Pseudoduganella albidiflava: one gene and its partner. Each later gene encodes a partner of the first gene's protein in a complex. Links are inferred from orthologs where the notes say so. Each region holds a gene or a part of one and is shown on either strand. Other genes may lie near its edges. The genes, in order: cheY and fliM.

Region 1 (3,280 bases):
TCCGCGCTGATCCGCAGCGTGATGACGGAAATTATCAACAGCCAGCCGGACATGGAAGTGGTCGGCACGGCGCCCGATCCGCTGGTCGCGCGCGAGCTGATCAAGCAAACCAATCCGCACGTGCTCACGCTCGACGTGGAAATGCCGAAGATGGATGGCCTGGATTTCCTTGAAAAGCTGATGCGCCTGCGGCCCATGCCGGTGGTGATGGTGTCGTCGCTGACCGAGCGCGGCTCGGAGATCACGATGCGCGCGCTGGAACTGGGCGCCGTGGACTTCGTGCAGAAGCCGAAGATCTCGATCCAGACCGGCATGCGCGAGTATGCCGACCTGATCGCCGACAAGATCCGTGGCGCCGCCAAGGCCCGCATCCGGGCGCGCACGCTGCCCCAAGCGGGCGCCGAAGGGCACGCACCCCTGCCACAATTACGCAATCCGCTGATGTCGTCCGAAAAACTGATCATCGTCGGTGCGTCGACCGGCGGCACCGAAGCGATCCGCGAATTCCTGATGCAGATGCCGTCCGACTGCCCGGGGATCCTGATCACGCAGCACATGCCGGAAGGGTTTACGCGCTCGTTCGCGAAGCGCCTGGATTCGCTGTGCAAGATCTCGGTGCAGGAAGCGCAAGGCAACGAGCGCGTGCTGCCGGGCCATGCCTATATCGCGCCCGGCCACTCGCACCTGCTGCTGGCGCGTTCCGGTGCGAACTACATGACCAAGCTCGACAACGGCGAGCCGGTGAACCGGCACCGGCCCTCGGTGGATGTGCTGTTCCGCTCGGCCGCGCAGCACGCCGGCAAGAACGCGGTGGGCGTGATCCTGACCGGCATGGGCAAGGATGGCGCGGCGGGCATGCTGGAGATGAAGGGAGCCGGGGCGTATAATTTTGCGCAGGACGAAGCCAGTTGCGTGGTGTTCGGCATGCCGCGCGAGGCGATCGCGGTCGGCGCCACCCATGAGGTCGGCGCATTGCAGGCGCTGCCGGGCATGGTGCTGGGCTACCTGGCGCAGCACGGCATGCGTGCCTTGCGAGTGTAATAGAACATAAAGAACATAAAGAACAGGGCTCATCGGCCCGCCCGGTGGATACTGGCCGGGCATGATGGGCGTGAGTAGGTGGGGCCGGGCCGGATTCGGCGCGGGGGCTGGGCAAATCCGGCGCGAGTTTCATGCGGATTTGCGCGATCCCGGCGCGAACCTTGCGCAATATGGATGCGATATTGGCGTGATAGATACGGATGTGGTTTTTTCAGGGGCAATTAGGGTGTGCTTCATTCCCTAGAGGCAACTTAAATGCTATCCTTCAAAGATGCTGGTGGCGCGACCCAAACCGACACTCATTATTTATAACCGCGTAGAGAAACAACGGAGCAATTCATGGCTGATCCAAAGATGAAATTTCTGGTAGTAGACGACTTCTCGACGATGCGCCGCATTGTCCGGAATCTGTTGAAAGAACTGGGTTATGCCAATGTGGACGAAGCCGAGGATGGCGTGATGGCCCTGGCCAAGCTGCGCTCGGAACAGTTCGACTTCGTCGTGTCCGACTGGAACATGCCGAACATGGATGGCCTGACCATGCTGCAGAACATCCGTGCCGATCCCGCGCTGGCCAAGCTGCCGGTGCTGATGGTGACCGCCGAGGCCAAGAAGGAAAACATCATCGCGGCGGCCCAGGCCGGCGCCAATGGCTACGTCGTCAAGCCTTTCACGGCGGCCACGCTGGATGAAAAGCTGAACAAGATCTTCGAAAAACTCGGAGCCTGATCCATGGTTGAGCAAGCCGGCGGTGCCGTCGTCAACGGCGCGGATCCGCATGAAGAGTTCCTGGCGCGCATCGGTCACATGACCCGTGCGCTGCACGAGAACCTGCGCGGGCTGGGCCTGGACAAGCTGATCGAGAAGGCGGCCGAGGATATCCCCGACGCCCGCGATCGTCTCGACTACGTGGCGCGCCTTTCCGAGGACGCAGCCCAGAAAGTCCTCAACGCCACCGACGAAGCCGGCCCGTTGCAGGACCGCATCTGCAGCGATGCCAAGGAATTGTCCGGTGCCTGGCAGGCCCTGCTGGATGGCCAGGGCAATGACGGGAATGACAGCGCCGAGTGGCGCGCCCTGGCGCAGCGTACCATCGCGAGCCTGGCCGCCACCACCGAAGCCACCGGGGCCACCAAGGGCCACCTGATGGACATCATGATGGCGCAGGACTTCCAGGACTTGACCGGCCAGGTGATCAAGCGCGTGACCGCCATCGCGCAAAACCTCGAAAAGCAGCTGGTCCAGACGCTGATCGACTTCGCGCCCGAGCAATTGAAGAAGGAGCTCGACACCGGCCTCCTCAACGGTCCGCAGATCGACAAGGCGAAAGACGGCGTGGTGGCCGACCAGAGCCAGGTCGACGACCTGCTCGACAGCCTCGGCTTCTGATCCCGGGCGGGCCACGCGGCTCGCTTTCCCTCATTCCCATGCACCAGACGCATTTCCTCGTTCGCGAGCCCTTGCTCGACCCGCAGCAGCGCGTGGTCGGCTATGAACTTGCCTGGCAGCTCGATGCCAGCGCGGCGCCCACGCTGGCCGAGCTGGAAGACCTGGTCGGCTTCGTCGCCGCCCATGTCAACGATGCCGAGCGGGGCTGGCTGCTGCGCGACAAGACGCTGTTCCTGCAGGCGGTGCCCGGCATGCTGTCCACGGATGCGCTGCACGACCTGCCGCCGCAGCACACGGTCCTGTCGATCCGCACCGCCGAACTGGCCAATCCCGATACGCTGGCCGCCGTGCGCGCGCTACGCGCCGGCAATGTCGGCATCCTCCTGCGCAACTGCGACCTGGCGCGTGCCGGCAACCGGCTGCCGATGATCGCGTCGTACGTCGAAGTGCGCTTCACGGGAGCCGACGTGGCCGCCCAGGCGCGCGCCTATGCGGCGCTGAAGCAGTCGTCGGTGCGGATGGTGGGCCGGCCCGTGGCCACCTGGGCGGACTTCGATGCCTGCGCCGCGCTGGGCATCGATGCCTTTGTCGGCAAGCTGCACCTGACACCGCGGCCGGGAACCGACGTCAAGGGCATGAACCCGGCACAGACCACCATCCTGCAGCTGATGCAGATGGTGCAGGCCAATGCCGACGTGCCGAAGATCGAGAGCGTGCTGAAACGCGATGCCGCGCTGTCGTACAAGTTGCTGCGCTACATCAACTCGGCCGGCTTCGGTGCCGGCCGGGAAATCCAGTCGCTCCGGCAAGCCATCGCGCTGCTGGGCTACCAGCCCCTGTACCGCTGGCT
Region 2 (2,874 bases), 640 kb from region 1 along the record:
GTCGGCCGGGCCGCCGGCACCGCCTTCCTGCCGCGGCATCGTGGCCAGCGCATTCATGCGCCCGGGCGAAGCACCGACGACGATCCACTGGTCGCCGACCTCGACGACGAGAATCCGCTCGCGTGCGCCGACCGACAGCGCGCCGACCAGCTTCACCGTGCTGCCGCCAGTGACATTGCGCGGCCCGAAGCGCTTCAGCGCCCAGGCCAGCCCGACCAGGATGGCCAGCACGAATGCCAGCGCGACGACCGTCTGCAGCAGGCTGCCCGCCGCGGACGGCGGCGTGGGCAGGGGTTCCGGCGGCGCGGTGCGGGCACCCGCCAGCGCGGCCTGCTGTTCCGGCGTGGCGACGGGAGGCGCCACCGGGCCCGGCGCCGGCGCCTGCTCGGGCGACACGACGGTGGCCGGCTCGCCCGCCTTCACGGGAGCGACGGTGCGGTCGGTGGGATTGGTGATGACAGGCGCAGGCGCAGTGGCGGTGGCCGGCGCCTGGGCGGACGCGATGCCGCCAGCCAGGACACCGCCGGCCAGCAGCGTGGAAAGCAGGGCACGCTTCATTTATTCAGTTTTCGGATGCGTTCGGAAGGTGTAATGATGTCGGTCAGGCGGATGCCGAACTTGTCGTTCACCACCACCACCTCGCCTTGCGCGATCAGGCAGCCGTTCACCAGCACATCCATCGGTTCGCCCGCCAGGCCGTCCAGCTCGACCACCGAACCCTGCGCCAGTTGCAGCAGGTTCTTGATGGCGATCTTCGTGCGGCCCAGTTCCACCGTCAGCTGGACGGGGATGTCGAGGATGAAGTCGATGTCGTTGTGGGTTTCCGTGCGCGTCGCCGTCTTGGAAAAGTCCTTGAACACGGCAGCGGTGGCCGCTTCCTTCTGCAGCGCTTCCGCTTCCGCCTTGGCCTGTTCGGCAATCGCCGCGCCCCAATCGTCGTCGAGGCTTTGATCGTCCTGGTTGTCCGCCATGATGTTCTCCTAAAACTCCGGGCTGGTGGTACCAGCCAACTTCACATCGGCCGTGGATGCCGGAGGCGCCCACTGGCTCGTTTGCCCGCTTGTTTGCGCAAGCCCTTGCACAATCACTTGCTTAAATTGTCGCTGTTGGCCAGCAGCCTCTCCACCTTCAGCGCGTATTGTCCATTCAGTACGCCATAGGTGCAATCGAGCACCGGCACGCCATCCACCGTGGCCTCGATCGTTTCCGGAATGTTCAGCGGAATCACGTCGCCCACGCGCATGTTGAGGATCTCGTCGAAGCTTACCTTGGCGGTGCCGAGCCGCGCCACCAGTTCCACTTCGGCGATCTGGATCTGCTGCGTCATCAGGCGGATCCAGCGCTTGTCCACTTCCAGCGCCTCGCCCTGCAGCGACGAGGTCAGCGCATCGCGGATGGGCTCGATCATCGAATACGGCATGCAGAAGTGGATCTGGCCCGACACCGAACCCAGTTCGACCGTGAAGGTCGAGGCCACCACCACTTCGTTCGGCGTCGCGATGTTGGCGAACTGGGTATTCATCTCCGAGCGGATGTACTCGAACTCGACCGGGAACACCGGTTCCCATGACTTGGTGTAGGCCTCGAACACGATATCGAGGATGCGCAGGATGATGCGCTGCTCGGTGGCGGTGAAATCGCGGCCTTCCACGCGGGTGTGGAAGCGGCCGTCGCCGCCGAACAGGTTATCGACCAGCAGGAAGACCAGGCCCGGGTCGAACACCATCAGCGCCGTGCCGCGCAGCGGCTTCATGTGCACCAGGTTGAGGTTGGTCGGCACCACCAGATTGCGGATGAACTCGCTGTATTTCGACACCCGCACCGAGCCCACCGACACTTCCGCGCTGCGGCGCAGGAAGTTGAACAGGCCGACGCGCAACAGGCGCGCGAAGCGCTCGTTGATGATCTCGAGCGTCGGCATGCGGCCGCGCACGATGCGTTCCTGGGTCGCCAGGTTGTAGGTGCGGACACCCGCGACTTCTTCCGGCGCCGCAACGTCGTCCTGGTCGCCGTTGACGCCCTTCAGCAGGGCATCGACTTCTTCCTGGGAGAGAAAATTATCCGCCATGACTCTTCTGGATGCTGGTTGGACGCTGGTGTTGTCGGATAGCGATGCTGGATAGCTATTGAATAATGAACGAGGTAAACAGTACTTCCGCGACTTCCTGCTCGTCGCCGCGCTCCTGGAACGGCTCGTTGACCTGCTCCAGGATTTCCTTGGCCAGCTGGGTCTTGCCTTCCGGCGTATTGATTTCCGATGCCTTCTTCGACGACAGCAGCAACAGGATGCGGCTGCGCACCTTGGGCATGTTGTTCTTGATGACGTCGGACTGCTCGGCGTCCGGCACCTGCAGCGTGAACGCCAGTTGCAGGTACTGTTCGCCTTCTTCCGGATTCAGGTTGACGGTGAACGGCTCGACCGGCACATACACGGGCGGTCCTTCGTCCTGTTTCTTCTTTTTCTTCTTCGGCTTGGTCGTTTCTTCCTCGTGTTCGGCCTCCGCGGCGTCGCCTCCCTTCATCAGGAAGAATGCCGCCGCACCGCCGCCGCCCAGCACGAGCACCAGCACGGCAATGAGGATGATGACCAGTTTCTTGCTGCCGCCACCGGCGGGCGCGGCGTCTGCCTTTGGGTCAGCTTTCATGTATTTGCTTTACTTTCAACAGTGCTCTTGCTATTGCAATTCGATACGTATCGCCATTATGGCATTATCGGCCGAGGCGGCGCGTCGGGATACGCGGAACAGCGGGTCGAAGACCCGCCAGCTCTGCCGTATGGGAATGGCCGGAAGGATGCGGGCGCCGTGCGCCGCGTTCAGGCGAAGGTGTCGACGGCGCCCAGGATGGTGCGGCGGATGACCGGCTGGGCGTCTT

What was found.
Region 2: the proteins of cheY (region 1) and fliM are in contact, whole or in part, in a crystal structure (PDB 1F4V), measured with the Escherichia coli proteins. The link is inferred for Pseudoduganella albidiflava from one-to-one orthologs.

The regions. Positions count from the first base shown.
Region 1 is NZ_CP036401.1:1,700,719-1,703,998, forward strand. What follows is about bases 313-3,075. They hold cheY (chemotaxis response regulator CheY), read left to right. Parts: upstream 313-1,380; coding sequence 1,381-1,770; downstream 1,771-3,075. Other genes in these bases: EYF70_RS07290 (protein-glutamate methylesterase/protein-glutamine glutaminase), read left to right, coding at 313-1,041; cheZ (protein phosphatase CheZ), read left to right, coding at 1,774-2,430; EYF70_RS07305 (EAL and HDOD domain-containing protein), read left to right, coding at 2,469-3,075. In the rest of the region: more of EYF70_RS07290, read left to right, coding at 1-312; more of EYF70_RS07305, read left to right, coding at 3,076-3,280. UniProt on the Escherichia coli protein: Involved in the transmission of sensory signals from the chemoreceptors to the flagellar motors.
Region 2 is NZ_CP036401.1:1,063,616-1,066,489, forward strand. Bases 77-2,874 are described here. They hold fliM (flagellar motor switch protein FliM), read right to left. Parts: upstream 2,069-2,874; coding sequence 1,085-2,068; downstream 77-1,084. Other genes in these bases: fliO (flagellar biosynthetic protein FliO), read right to left, coding at 77-558; fliN (flagellar motor switch protein FliN), read right to left, coding at 555-971; fliL (flagellar basal body-associated protein FliL), read right to left, coding at 2,124-2,645; EYF70_RS04535 (flagellar hook-length control protein FliK), read right to left, coding at 2,816-2,874. Outside these bases: more of fliO, read right to left, coding at 1-76. UniProt on the Escherichia coli protein: FliM is one of three proteins (FliG, FliN, FliM) that forms the rotor-mounted switch complex (C ring), located at the base of the basal body.